Regions from separate parts of the Delftia sp. JD2 genome, predicted to be linked through region 2. Evidence: predicted binding sites of a transcription regulator. Region 2 holds the regulator's gene; each other region holds the start of a gene.
The links. Region 2 encodes LexA, which represses DNA repair genes until DNA is damaged. Its sites were predicted from a motif close to ACTGTATNNNNATACAGT; they were not measured.
Positions count from the first base shown of each region.

Region 1 (4,754 bases), on a different contig from region 2:
AGGCGGTCCACCGTCTGCGTGCCCAGGCCCGGCACGCGCAGCAGCAGGCTGCGCGGCGCACGGTTGAGGTCCACGGGGAACTGCTGTCGGTTGGCCAGTGCCCAGGCCAGCTTGGGGTCGATCTCCAGGTCCAGCATGCCGTGGCGGCTGGCCGCCGCGATCTCGCCCGCCCCGTAGCCGTAAAAGCGCATCAGCCAGTCGGCCTGGTAGAGCCGGTGCTCGCGCATGAGGGGCGGCGCCTGCGGCGGCAGATCGCGCGAGGCATCGGGAATGGGGCTGAAGGCCGAGTAGTACACGCGGCGCAGGCCGTAGCCCGCATACAGCGTGTGGCTGGATTCGAGGATGTCGGCATCGGTTGCGCGGTCGGCGCCCACGATCATCTGCGTGCTCTGCCCGCCCGGCGCAAAGCGCGGCACGGCGGCGCGCTGCGCGGGCGCGCCGGGCAGGGACTGCGCCTGGCGCTGCTCGCGCGTGGCCGCGCGCCAGGCCTGCACATGCCGGTCCACGCCCTGCATGGCCTGGCGTATGCGCTGCCCATCCTTTTCAGGCGCGAACTGCGCCAGGCCGCTGGCCGTGGGCAGTTCCACATTGATGCTCAGGCGGTCGGCATGGCGGCCTGCCTGGGCCAGCAATTCGGGGGCGGCATCCGGGATGGTCTTCAGATGGATGTAGCCGCGAAAGTCATGCTCCTCGCGCAGGCGGCGCGCCACTTCCACCAGTTGCTCCATGGTGTAGTCGCTGGAACGGATGATGCCGCTGGACAGGAACAGCCCCTCGATGCAGTTGCGCCGGTAGAAGTCCAGCGTCAGCTGCACCACCTCGGCCACCGTGAAGCGGGTGCGCTGCACGTTGGAGCTCTTGCGGTTGATGCAGTAGCGGCAGTCGAAGATGCAGACATTGGTCAGCAGGATCTTGAGCAGCGAGATGCAGCGCCCGTCGGGCGCATAGCTGTGGCAGATGCCCATGCCGGTGACCGAGCCCATGCCCTTGCCGTCCAGCGAGTCGCGCCCCTGCGATCCGCTGGAGGCGCAACTGGCGTCGTACTTGGCGGCGTCGGCGAGGATGAAAAGTTTGCGTTGCAGCTCCATGGCTGTATAAATATACAGTATATTTGCCTGGCACGTCCGGTTTTCTAAGAACCCATCCCCCAGCCAGGGTCTGGTCCGGCCTTGCCTGGCTGCGGGTGGAACGCACTGTCGCGCTATCGCAATGGCCAGCGGATTGCAATGGTTGCCAGTGCAATGGAATGAAACCGTTTTCAGTGCGGAATGAGTGCTCGCTTTCTATCGGTGGCGATGTGCATCGCAGGAAATGGTGAATGCGTGTTTTCTGCGTCTTTCGCAATGCCTGAAGGCTGGCATGGCTTGGTGCCATCAATGCACGCGCTGATATAGCGCAGCTGGCTGCGCGCCATGTGGTTCCACATTCATGGGAGAGAGGCTGGGTGTTGTTGTGAATTGTTTCAAATTGCCGATAACTATTGCTGATAGGCTTTCGGGTTTGCCGGGCAGTGCCGTTTCATTCAATGCGCCCGGTGATGACAAACACTTGGAGAGGGAGCTTCGGTGTCGCGTGTATTAGGAACAGAGAGCGAAGTGCTGGCGCTGTCGCCGGACGCCTCATCCAGCAAGGCCGCCAAGGGCCTGCAATCGCCCGCCAAATGGCCCGCCATGGGCGCCAATGATGTGGCGGTCTGGGGTGAATGCCAGGGCAGCGGCAGCAAGCCCTACCAGACCCAGGTGGACCTGTCGGGGCCTTCCTTCAAATGCTCTTGCCCCAGCCGCAAATTCCCCTGCAAGCACGGGCTGGCGCTGATGCTGATGCGTGCCGGCGGGCAAGTCCCCGAAGGCGGTGATCCGCCCGCCTGGGTGCAGACCTGGCTGGACAGCCGCCAGGAAAAAGCCGAGAAGAAAGAGGCAAAGGCTGCCGCCGCAGCGGCCGAGCCGCCACCCGATCCCGAGGTCGCGGCCAAACAGCAGGCCAGGCGCGAGGACAAGCGCTGGGACAAGGTCGAAGCCGGCCTGCAGGAGCTGTCGCTGTGGATGCAGGACATGGTGCGTGCTGGCCTGGCCAACCAGGCCAGCGACACGCAGATGCGCCAGCGCTGGAACAACATGGCCGCGCGCATGGTCGATGCGCAGGCCACGGGCATGGCGGCGCGCATCAAGGACTGCCGGGATCTGGTGGACAGCCACCGCGACTGGCCGCGCGACATGCTGGTGCAGCTGGGCCACTGGCAGTTGATCATCGACGCCGTTCGCCGCCGCGAATCGCTCAGCCCCGAGGTCAAGGCCGACGTGATGGCCGCGCTGGGCTGGCCCATGGACAAGGCCGAGGTGCAGGCCAGGGGCCAGCTGGTCGAGGACGAATGGCTGGTGGCCGGCCTGCGCATGATCGAGCGCGAAGGCCGGCTCATGGAGCGGCGCGTCTGGCTGCAGGGCCAGCGCACCGGGCGCATGGCCCTGGTGCTGGACTATGCGCAGGGCGGGCGCGGCTTTGAATCGGCCTGGGTGCCGGGCCATCGCTACGGCTGCGCGCTGAATTTCTATCCGGGCCATGCGCCGCTGCGCGCCATTACGGCCAATGGCAACGGGCCTGCGCTGCCTGCCGATGGCGCCAGCCCGCTGGCCACCTCGGCCGGGGGCGACGTCCTGCAACTGCTGGGCCAGCGCATTGCCGCCAACCCGCTGCAGGCCACGCAGCCGCTGTGCCAGGACCGGCTGCGGCTGGTGCCCGCCCAGGGCCAGTGGTTTGCGGCCTGGCCCCAAGCGCTGGATGCATCGCCGGTCACCCCTGGCACGGCAGCGCCAGTGCAGCCCGTTCCCGTGGCGATTGACGATGCCGAGGCCTGGCGCCTGCTGGCGCTCAGCGGCGGTGCGCCCATGCAGCTGTTTGGCGAATGGGAACCCGGCCAGGCCGTGGGCCGCTGGCGGCTGCTGAGTGCCTGGCAGGCCCGCGAGGGTGAAACCGCCCAGCAATGTATCTGGCAGAACCAGGGTGATCCGGTATGAGCAACGCACAACTTTGGGCTGCGTTGCAGCAATCGGCCATGGTCGGCTCGGACCGGCTGGCCGTGCCGCCTGCGCTGGCTTCGGGCGTGGACCCGTCCGCAAGCAGGTCACAGCAGGCCGTGCAGGCCGCGCTGCAGCCCCGCGCTGACGTGCCCGGTGACTCGCCCGCCCAGCAACTGCTGCGCGCCAGCGCCGTGGCGGCCGTGTTCGAGCGGGCCGGCTGGCAGCCTGGCGCGCTGGTGTGCCTGACGGCACCGCTGGCCGTGCCGGCCGCAGCGCCTGCGGAGTCGCGCACCGCGCCTGCCGATGCGCGCCTGCACACCCTGATGGGCGACGTGCTCAAGGACGGCCCGTTCGAGCTGCAGGCCTCCATGCTGCGCACCCTGGACCAGGCCGGTCAGCGCCTGCCCCACGATCTGCTGGTGCCTGCGCTGGAGCAGGGCCGCCAGTCCGTGGAGCTGCGCCAGTGGCTGGCCCCCGTGCTGGGCGAGCGCGGACGATGGCTGGGCACGCTCAACCCGCAATGGGGCTATGCCAGCGGCGTGGAGGAAACCGCCGACCCCGAACTGGTCTGGCAGGAGGGCTCGGTGGAGCAGCGCGTGGCCCTGCTGCGCAGCGAGCGCGCAACCGATGCCGCCAAGGCCCGCACGCGGCTGGAAGGCAGCCTGAAGGAACTGGGCGCCAAGGAGCGCCTGCCCCTGGTCCAGGCCCTGGCCGTGGGGCTGGGCATGGACGATGAGCCGCTGCTCGAAAAACTGCTGTCCGACCGCAGCAAGGAGATCCGCGAGAACGCCGCGCAAATGCTCTCGTGCCTGCCGGACAGCGCGCACAGCCAGCGCGTCATGGGCTGGATGCAGTCCATGCTGCAGCAGGACGACAAGGGCCAGTGGAACGTGGAGCCTCCCGAGGAAGGCCTCAAGGAATGGGAGCGCGACGGCATCACGCTCAAGCCCGACGCCTACCACCGTGGCGGCAAGAAGGCCTGGCTGCTGGAGCAGATGGTGCAGCTCACGCCCGTGTCCTTCTGGACCCGCGCCCTGGGCCTGACGCCCCTGGAGGTGATGGAGTGGAGCCGGCGCAGCGACTGGAAGTCCTCGCTGCGCCAGGGCTGGGTGCAGGCCCTGCAATACCAGTTGGACGTGGAATGGATCGATGCCGCCCAGACCATGGGCCGCGACATGCGCCACGACGCGCTCCTGCCCGCCCTCATGGCCCGACTGTCCCGCGAGGAACGCGAGTCCCGCTGGATTGCCCAGTTCGAGCGCGACAGGCACAAGCTCATCGATGCCATCGAAGGCATGTCCCAGTCGCTGGGCGGCGCCGAACTGCTCTCGCCCGCGCTGTCGGCGCGGCTGACCGAGGCACTGCACGTGGCCGTGGGCGGCAAGCAGATCACGGGCAACTGGCACAGCTACCGCGCCGACCAGGCCCTGCTGTCCTGTGCGCGCATGCTGGACGTGACCGCGCTGGAGCGCTTTGCCGAACTGTGGCGCAAGCCCTCGGTGCTGGATGCGCAACCCGAGCCTGAGCCCGAGCCGCAAACCGAACCTGCGGCAGCAGTCACGGCCACCGCTGCCGCCACAGCCGCTGCAGTTGCCGCACCGGCAAGCATTCCCCTCACGCCCCAGCAGCAGGCGCGCCTCGAACGCAGCCGCGTGCGGCCCTGGGACGAGGAGCGCATGCGCGGCCATCTGGAGCGCATCGTCGATCTGCGCCTGGGCCTGCACCAGGCCTTTGTTGCCC
Region 1 covers NZ_LFJT01000025.1:49,873-54,626, reverse strand. The annotation lists gene ACM14_RS15360 (putative DNA modification/repair radical SAM protein) at 1-1,088, opposite strand, end outside; gene ACM14_RS15355 (SWIM zinc finger family protein) at 1,566-3,011, shown strand; gene ACM14_RS15350 (DUF5691 domain-containing protein) at 3,008-4,754, shown strand, end outside.
Region 1: ACM14_RS15360 (putative DNA modification/repair radical SAM protein) is a predicted target of LexA. The motif match lies at 1,090-1,107, and genes of this name have one in related genera.

Region 2 (4,754 bases):
ATGCGCCAGATCGGCCTCTGCCGGGTTGGTCCCAAGGCCGGAGGCCACGGGCAGGCCTTCGGCACAGCGCGTGCCTCGCCAGATCCAGACACCCCTGTCGCGGGCACGCTGCAAGGCCGCTTCCATGCCTTCGTGAACCGTCGCATTGCCCGTGCCAGCCACGACGATGCCACGCACGCCTGCGGCCACCAGCGCATCCACGCCGCTGGCACGCGCCAAGGCGCCGCTGAACACCACCTCGACCCAGGGCAGCTCATCCAGCGCCAGCAGATCAGATGACATGGTCGCAGGCACCATGGCCCCCGTGGACGGCGCGGCGGGGGAGGACGGCGCATCGGGCACCAGCCAGCGCACACGCCCTTCCTCCACCAACGCCTGCGGCCCGCCTTCCACGGAGCGCATTGCCTGCAGCCGGTAGGGATGGACCTTCTGCACCTGGGCTGCCGCATGCACCTCGCCGCCCGCCACCACCCATACGCCGCTGCGCCCGCCGCTGGCAGCCACGGTCACGGCATCGCGCAGATTCTGCGGCCCGTCGGCCAACAGGGCAGTGGCCGGGCGCATGGCGCAGGTCAACACAATGGGTTTGGTGGCCGGCAGCAGGCTATGCAGCAGCCAGGCCGTCTCTTCCAGCGTGTCCGTTCCATGCGTGATCACCACGGCACGTGTGTCCGCATCCTCCAGTGCCTGCATGCAGGCGCGCAGCAACGCGCGCCACACGGGCCAGTCCATATCCTTGCTGTCCACCTGCGCGATCTGCTGCGTCTGCACGGGTCCCAGCGCCTGCTGCTCCAGGTCCGGCACGGCCTCCAGCAGCGACTGCACCGTGATCTGCCCGGCCTTGTACCCCACGCCCTGCGACTGCGAATCCGCCCGGCCGGCGATGGTCCCGCCCGTGCCCAGAATCACCAACTTTGACTGCCCCACTTGCACCTCTTGGAAAACTGGTTAAAAATACAGATACTGTATAAATCATCAGATGGCCTCCCAGCCTGCCATCTGCCCTCAAGGACCGGACGCACGCCATGCTCGACCATCCCAAGCTCACCGCCCGCCAGCAACAGATCCTGGACCTGATCCAGGCCGCCATCTCCCGCACGGGCGCGCCTCCCACCCGCGCGGAAATCGCCAACACGCTGGGCTTCAAGTCCGCCAACGCTGCCGAGGAACACCTGCAGGCCCTGGCCCGCAAAGGTGTGATCGAACTGGTCAGCGGCACCTCGCGCGGCATTCGCCTGCGTACCGACACCGTGCGCAACATTAATGCCGCGCGCGGCACCAGCTTCGGACTGCCGCTGTCGGCCCTGGCACCGCTGATGTTGCCCCTGGTGGGCCGCGTTGCGGCGGGCTCGCCCATTCTCGCGCAGGAACACATCGACCAAACCTATTCCGTCGAGCCCAGCCTGTTCCAGACGCGCCCCGACTATCTGCTGCGCGTGCGCGGCATGTCCATGCGCGACGCGGGCATCATGGACGGCGACCTGCTGGCCGTGCAGTCCGCACACGAAGCCCGCAACGGCCAGATCGTCGTGGCGCGCCTGGGTGACGAAGTCACCGTCAAGCGCCTGCGCCGCACCACGCAGGGCGTGGAACTTCTGCCGGAGAACCCCGATTACCCGGTGATCCGCGTCGCCCCCGAAGAGGCCTTTGCCATTGAAGGCCTGGCCGTGGGACTGATCCGCAACAGCATGTCCATGTAAGCCGGACTGGCGGCCCTTCTCAGGCCGCCTCACCCCATTTCACGCACCGCCCAGGTGGTAGGCGCGAAGCCTTGGAGCTTCGCCCTGGGCGGAGCTTTGCCCGCAAACCGCAATCCTGCCTGTGTCCATGCCTCTTTGAAACACGCCAACAGGAGTCGTCACATGGGATTCGCTCTGCCAACACTGTCTTCTTTTTCCTTCCTGCGCCTGGCACATGGCATCCGCCTGACTGCGACCGCCATGGAGTCGGCCATGCCTCTTGCACAAGCCCCTGCGTGCCAGCCATTACCTGCCGCAGCACCCGAGCCCGCCAACGTGATCTCTTTCAGCAAGGCACGCCGGCGCAGCCAGCAGCGCCGCGGCAAGGCCGCACGCGCTGCAGACCATGGAGATGCCCAGCTGATCCTGCCCTTGCTGCCGGCGCAGCCCGCCCAGCAATCCGCGCCTGAGCAGCCTTCAGGCCTGCGCATCATCCAGCGGTCGCCGCAGGAGCAGCCGGAATGCCTGTTCATCTCCGGGCGCATGGCCGATGTCTGCGCCGCGCTGGAGCGCATGGAAGCGCATGGCGGACCAGCAGCCAACTGAGGCCCGATGCAAGGTGTGCGACACACCTTGCACGACACAAACCTGGTTGGCGCGGACCGCGTGCCGCACGAGGAATCGGCCTGCGCAAATCTGGTGCAGGCTGGCGGCCACCACTACCCTGTAGCGCACATGCAACAAGTGGATGCCCTCTTTGCGGGAGGGGCGCCGGCCTGAAAGATAATTGATAAGCATTCTTATTATCTTTTGCAGTAGCGATTGCCACTGCGCGCCCGCCTCCTCCGCCCCAGCCTTCTCCGTGCACAGCCTCTACCAGAACCACCATCCCTGGCTGGAAAGCCTGCTGCGCAAACGCCTGGGCAACCGTGACGATGCCGCCGACCTGGCCCAGGACACCTTTGTGCGCCTGCTGCGCTCGCCCCTGCCGCAGCAGGACATCCGCGAACCCAGGCGCTACCTGGCCACCATCGCCCGGGGCCTGGTCGCCGACCTGTTTCGCCGCCGCACGCTGGAGCAGTCCTATCTGGACTATCTAGCCCAGTTGCCGCAATCGCTGGCGCCTTCGCCCGAAGAGCAGGCCATCGTCCAGCAGACCCTGCTGGATGTGGACCGCATGCTCCAGGGCCTTCCTCCCAAGGTTCGCGAAGCCTTCGTGCTGGCCCAGTTCGAGGAACTAAGCTACCCAGAGATCGCCCAGCGCCTGGGTGTATCGCTGCGCACCGTCAGCAACTACCTGACCCGGGCGATGGAGCATTGCTGCCTGGTCCTGGCATAGCCACATGGGCGAGAGACATCTGGAAGGCAACGACCGCCGCGCCTTGCATGAGGCCGCCGCCTGGCACGTGAAACTGCGCGGCGCCTCTGCCACAGCAGGCCTGCAACAGGACTGGCAGAAATGGCATGAGGCCGATCCCGCCCACCAGCGCGCCTGGCTGCGCGTGCAATCCGTCACCGCGCAACTGTCGCATCTGCCCGCCCCCCTGGCGCGCCAGGCGCTGGGCCGTCGCGCCTCGCCCACCCGCCGCTCCGTGGTGCGCGGCGTGGCTCTGGGCCTGGGCAGTGGCGCCACGGCCTGGATGGCCTGGAAAGGCGCACCACTGGAAAGCTGGCAGGCAGGGCAGCGCACAGCCACAGGCGAGCGCCGGAATCTGACGCTGCCCGACGGCTCCCTGGTGGCCCTGGATACGGCCACCGCCTTGGACACCGTTTTCGACGACCGCCAGCGCCTGCTGCGCCTGCACCGTGGCCGCATCCTCGTCGCCACCGAGCCCGACGCGCTGGGCCGCCCCTTCAGCGTGCAGACCCCGCAAGGCCACGTACTGGCCCTGGGCACGCGCTTCACGGTCCATCTCGCGGACGATGGCCTGTGTCATGTCACCGTGCAGGAAAAGGCCGTGCGCCTGCAGCCTCTTGACAGCGATGCACCCTCCGCGCAATTGCAGGCCGGACAGCAGGCCGCCTTCTCGTCCAGCGCCACCCAGCCGCCCACGTCCGCAGACCCCTTTGCAGCCAGCTGGCATGAAGGCGGCCTGGTCGCGCTGGACATGCCGTTGAGCCAGCTGATTGACGCCCTTGCCCGCTACCGGCCCGGCTACCTGGGCTGCTCGGTCGAGGTCGCCGGGATGCTTGTCTCGGGCGCCTTTCCCGTGGATGACACGGATCGCGCCCTGGCCGCACTCGTCAGCCGCTTTCCTCTGCAACTGCGAAGCCGCACCCGCTATTGGGTGGAGGTGCAAGCCCGATCAAGCTGAGATGATGGGATGAGGCCGTGGCGAAGTCTCTCGTCAAGGCCGGCACTTCAGAGCGGCGCATACGGGTGATGCACCACGTCGAAGCCCTCCTCGTCGGAGGGCGCGACAAAGTAGCTCGTGATCAGGTCGAATTGCTCATCGCTGGCCTGAAACGGATGCTCGCCTGCCGCATTGCGCACACGCAAGCGCTGCTTGCAGACCTCGTCAGGCACATCCAGAAAATGCAGGCGGTGCGAGGCGCCCACTTTCTCGAACACGCTGCGCGCCCAGCCCCGCCCCTCCAGGGTATTGGCCGGAAAATCCAGCACCACCGACACGCCAGCGTCCAGCAGCGCCTGTACATGCGCCCCCATCAACCCCTTGAGCCGCGTGCTGCAACGCACGTAATCGGCCACCGACTGCATCTCTCCGGGGTACAGGCCGGCCAGCCAGGAATCCTCGCTGACCAACACCGTTCCGGGCCCGGCCGCCAATTGCCGCGCCAGCGTTGACTTGCCCGAGCCGATCTTGCCGCAGACCATGTGCAGCGTGGCAAGCCGCGCGTTGGCGGCAGGGGCATCGGCATATTCTGCGCAACGGGGCCGGGACTGTTCGGAAACCTGCATATCCATCTCCTGAAAGGCTTGAGAAAACCCCGGAGACGGAATGAAAAAACCCGCCTCCTCTGGGCGGGTTGCATGGCGCTGAAGGCCGCTGGCTAACCCACCATCCAATGGATGGTGCGAATAATCTGCGTTGCGTTCAGGCGGGCCATGGCGCA
Region 2 covers NZ_LFJT01000072.1:23,259-28,012, forward strand. The annotation lists gene ACM14_RS26430 (asparaginase) at 1-927, opposite strand, end outside; gene lexA (transcriptional repressor LexA) at 1,026-1,700, shown strand; gene ACM14_RS26440 (hypothetical protein) at 1,863-2,285, shown strand; gene ACM14_RS26445 (sigma-70 family RNA polymerase sigma factor) at 2,542-3,018, shown strand; gene ACM14_RS26450 (FecR domain-containing protein) at 3,023-3,994, shown strand; gene ACM14_RS26455 (ATP-binding protein) at 4,042-4,599, opposite strand.

Region 3 (4,754 bases), on a different contig from region 2:
TCATGTCCGCAAGAAAAAACGGGAAAGGATCATTCTAACGAGTGTCGGAGGCAGGCCCAAGGCGGGCGCCTGTAGGGATTCAGGCGATTGCAGAGCCTGACGCCTTCTGATGCGCCAGCATGGCCACGGGTTCCCGGCCTGTTGCATCGGGGCGCAGTGCCGCAATGCGCTGGACCATGCGATCGGGCTCGCCCAGCTGGCCGTGCTCGTAGGCCACGATGTGCCAGCCCGCGCAGGCCTGCAGCAGCTCGCCGGGCGCCAGCAGGAAATCGGGGCGGGAAGGCTTGCCGAAAGCCTCATTGCCCTGGGCAAAGGTTTCGTACAGCAGCACGCCGCCGGGGGCCACGCTGTCCAGCAGTGCCGGCCACAGAGGGCGCCACAGATAGTGGGTCACGACCACGGCGCCGAACTGCCGGCCGGGCAGGGGCCAGGGGCCGTTTTCGATGTCGGCGCACAGCAGCTCGCCCACGCCCTGCAGGCCGGCCAGGGCCTGGGCGTCGCGGTCCACGCCGGTGACGGCGTGGCCACGCGCATGGAACCAGCGCATGTGCCGGCCGGGCCCGCAGGCCACGTCAAGCACCGAGGCCTGGGGTGCCAGAAGGTGCGACCAGCGTTGGATCCAGGGCGAGGGCGGCGTGGCTGCGTGCATGTGCAATTTTGGAAATAAAGTGAAAGCGGCCGACATTGTGCCGGCAGGCCTTCGCCGCTGCCGCTTCCATTTCAGAAGCAGGCCCAGATCTGGTCTGCCATGCCCAGCATGAACTGCGGCTGCAGGTAGAGCATGAAGACCAGGCCCAGCACCAGCAGCACGGCGGCCCACAGCGCCAGCCTGCGCAGGATGCGTGGGCGGGGCCTGGTGGATGTGGTCATGGATGTCGTCATGTCAGGCAGCGGCCTGGGCTGCGCGCAACCGTGCCACGGGGGCTTCGCGTATGGGCAGGTTCAGCAGGCCGGCGGCCACGCCCAGGCCGATGGCCAGGTACCAGACCACCTGGTAGCTGCCCGTGTGGTCATAGAGATAGCCGCCCAGCCAGACGCCCAGGAAGCTGCCCACCTGGTGGCTGAAGAACACCATGCCGCTCAACATGGACAGATGCTGCACGCCGAAGATCTGGGCCACGGTGGCATTGGTCAGCGGCACGGTGGACAGCCACAGCAGGCCCATGGCGGCAGAGAAGATGTAGACCGACCAGGGCGTCAGCGGCGCCAGCAGGAAGAGCACGATCACCACCGAGCGCGTGAAGTAGATGGTGGACAGCAGGTAGCGCTTGGGCAGGCGCTGGCCCAGGTTGCCGGCCACGTAGGTGCCAACGATGTTGAACAGCCCCACCAGCGCCAGCGAGATGCTGGCCACCTGCGGTGCCAGGCCGTAGTCCTTGAGGTAGCTGGGCATGTGCACGCCGATGAACATCACCTGGAAGCCGCAGACGAAGTAGCCGGCCGTCAGCAGCACGAAGCTGGGCGTGCGCAGAGCTTCGGCGACGGCCTGGCCCGCGCTCTGGTCGCGCACGGGACGGGCGTTGCCTGCCTGGAAGCCCGGCTCGCGCAGGCCGAAGGCCAGCGGAATGATCATCAGCGCGCACAGCGACAGCAGCAGCAGGGCGTTGGACCAGCCGAAGTTCGAGATCAGGCTGCCTTCCACGGGCACCATGAAGAACTGGCCGAAGGAGCCTGCCGCCGCCGTCACGCCCATGGCCCAGCTGCGCCGCGCCACGGGAATCTGGCGGCCCAGCACACCGTAGATCACGGCATAGGTGGTGCCGGCCTGGGCTGCGCCTATCACCACGCCGGCCGTCAGGGCGAACCAGGTTGTCGTGGGCGCCATGGCCATGCCGGCCAGGCCCAGCGCATACAGCAGCGCGCCCACCAGGAGCACGCGGAAGGCGCCGAAGCGGTCGGCCAGCATGCCGCCGAAGATGCCGAGCACGCCCCAGGACAGGTTCTGGATGGCGATGGCCAGCGCGAAGGACTCGCGCGTCCAGCCCATCTCCTGGGTGATGGGCTGCAGCCACAGGCCGAAGCCGTGGCGGATTCCCATGGACAGCGTCACGACTGCGCCCCCGCACAGCAGTATCTGCACCATGGACATGGGTTGGTTGTTTTTTTGCATGCGGCAAACTTTAGCGAAACTCCGGGTTTTGCGCTGTGCCGCTTGGGTCGCCCATGCGCCAGCGCGGCCCTTGATGGCAGCGGCTTTTTCGGGATAGTCAATGTCAATGACTGTGAATGCATCCAGCACTGAGCCGGGCCGCGCACTACAATCCGCCCCCATGGCAGTCAAACCATCTCCCACTTCCGCCAGCGAATACTCCGAAGGCTCGATACGCGTGCTCAAGGGCCTTGAGCCCGTCAAGCAGCGTCCCGGCATGTACACGCGCACCGACAACCCCCTGCATGTGCTGCAGGAGGTGATCGACAACGCGGCCGACGAGGCACTGGCCGGCTTCGGCAAGAAAATCCGCTTCACCCTGCATTCCGACGGCTCCTACAGCGTCGAAGACGACGGCCGGGGCATCCCCTTCGGCATGCATCCCGAGGAAAAGGCGCCCGTGGTGGAGCTGGTCTTCACGCGGCTGCATGCGGGCGGCAAGTTCGACAAGGGCAAGGGCGGCGCCTACAGCTTCTCGGGCGGCCTGCACGGCGTGGGCGTCTCGGTCACGAATGCACTGGCCACGCGCCTTGAGGCCTGCATCCACCGCGAGGGCAAGGTGGCCACCATCGCCTTCTCGGGCGGCGACGTGGTCGAGCCCCTGCAGTCGCGGCCGCTGGCCGCGGGCGAACGCAAGCAGGGCACGACCGTGCGCGTGTGGCCCGATGCCCGCTATTTCGAATCGCCCCAGCTGCCCATGGGCGAGCTGATGCACCTGCTGCGCAGCAAGGCCGTGCTCATGCCCGGCGTCTCGGTGACCCTGGTCAACGAGAAGACGCGCGACACCCAGACCTGGCAGTTCAAGGGCGGCCTGCGCGACTACCTGCAGCAAAGCCTGCATGGCGAGGCGGTCATCCCCCTGTTCGAGGGCGAGGGCTTTGCCGACCGCCACCACGACAGCTTTGCCGAAGGCGAGGGCGCCGCCTGGTGCGTGGCCTTCACCGAGGACGGCGCACCACTGCGCGAAAGCTATGTCAACCTGATCCCGACCACCGCCGGCGGCACGCATGACAGCGGCCTGCGCGACGGCCTGTTCCAGGCGGTCAAGGCCTTCATCGAGATGCACTCGCTGCTGCCCAAGGGCGTCAAGCTCATGCCGGATGACGTCTTTGCGCGCGCCAGCTATGTGCTCAACGCCAAGGTGCTGGACCCGCAGTTCCAGGGCCAGATCAAGGAGCGCCTGAACTCGCGCGATGCCGTGCGCCTGGTCAGCGGCTATGTGCGCCCCGCGCTGGAGCTGTGGCTCAACGAGCACGTGGAATGGGGCCGCAAGCTGGCCGAGATCGCCATCAAGGCCGCGCAGACCCGCCAGAAGGCGGGCCAGAAGGTCGAAAAGCGCAAGGGCTCGGGCGTGGCCGTGCTGCCGGGCAAGCTCACCGATTGCGAAAGCCGCGACCTGAGCCTGAACGAGGTCTTCCTGGTCGAGGGCGACTCGGCCGGCGGCAGCGCCAAGATGGGCCGCAACAAGGAAACCCAGGCCGTGCTGCCCCTGCGCGGCAAGGTGCTCAACACCTGGGAAGTGGACCGCGACCGGCTGTTCGCCAACAACGAAATCCATGACATCTCGGTGGCCATCGGCGTGGACCCGCATGGCCCCAACGACACGCCCGACCTGTCGGGCCTGCGCTACGGCAAGGTCTGCATTCTTTCGGATGCCGACGTGGACGGCTCGCACATCCAGGTGCTGCTGCTGACGCTGTTCTTCCGCCATTTCCCCAAGCTCATCGAGGCCGGCCACATCCATGTGGCGCTGCCGCCGCTGTTCCGTGTGGACGTGCCTGCGCGCGGCAAGAAGCCTGCGGCCAAGATGTACGCGCTGGACGAGGGCGAGCTGACCGCCATCCTGGACAAATCGGCCAAGGACGGCGTGCCGCGCGAGAAATGCCAGATCAGCCGCTTCAAGGGCCTGGGCGAGATGAATGCGGAGCAGCTGTGGGAGACCACGCTCAACCCCGACACGCGCCGCCTGCTGCCCGTGCAGTTCATGAACCTGGACTTCGCGGCGGCCGAGCAGGTCGTCACCAAGCTCATGGGCAAGGGCGAGGCCGCAGCGCGCCGCGAGCTCATGGAGCTCCATGGCGACTCCATTGAAGTCGACATCTGACCCGTGACTGTGCTCCGCGCCGCCCCGAAGCACCGCCCGCACCTGGCGCGCGGCGCCGGGGTGCGCGCGCTGGCGGCGCTGGGCCTGGCCCTGGCGCTGTGGGGGCTGGCGCGGCCGGCGCATGCCGATCTCTGGGCCTTCGTGGACGAGCGCGGCATCACGCACTTCGCTGCCGAGGCGCTGGACGAGCGCTACAGGCTGTACTTTCGCGGCTCGGTCTATGACAGCGCCGAGCAGGGGCTCAAGCCCCCGATGGTGCAGGCCGAGGCCGCTGCCGACGCTGACGGCAGCGGCGATGCCGGCCACAGGCTGCAGGCGCATACGCGGCTGCAAAGCTTCTTCGACATCTCGCCGCGCTACAAGAGCGTGCGCGGCCATCTGCGCAAGGCGGCGGACCACACGGGCGTGGACTACGACCTGCTCAAGGCCGTGATCGCCGTCGAGTCGGGCTTTGACGCGCAGGCCATCTCGCCCAAGGGGGCGGTCGGCCTGATGCAGCTG
Region 3 covers NZ_LFJT01000083.1:4,572-9,325, reverse strand. The annotation lists gene dapA (4-hydroxy-tetrahydrodipicolinate synthase) at 1-4, opposite strand, end outside; gene ACM14_RS27925 (bifunctional 2-polyprenyl-6-hydroxyphenol methylase/3-demethylubiquinol 3-O-methyltransferase UbiG) at 80-649, opposite strand; gene ACM14_RS32210 (hypothetical protein) at 721-870, opposite strand; gene ACM14_RS27920 (MFS transporter) at 884-2,089, opposite strand; gene ACM14_RS27915 (DNA topoisomerase IV subunit B) at 2,271-4,253, shown strand; gene ACM14_RS27910 (lytic transglycosylase domain-containing protein) at 4,257-4,754, shown strand, end outside.
Region 3: ACM14_RS27915 (DNA topoisomerase IV subunit B) is a predicted target of LexA. The motif match lies at 2,220-2,237, and genes of this name have one in related genera.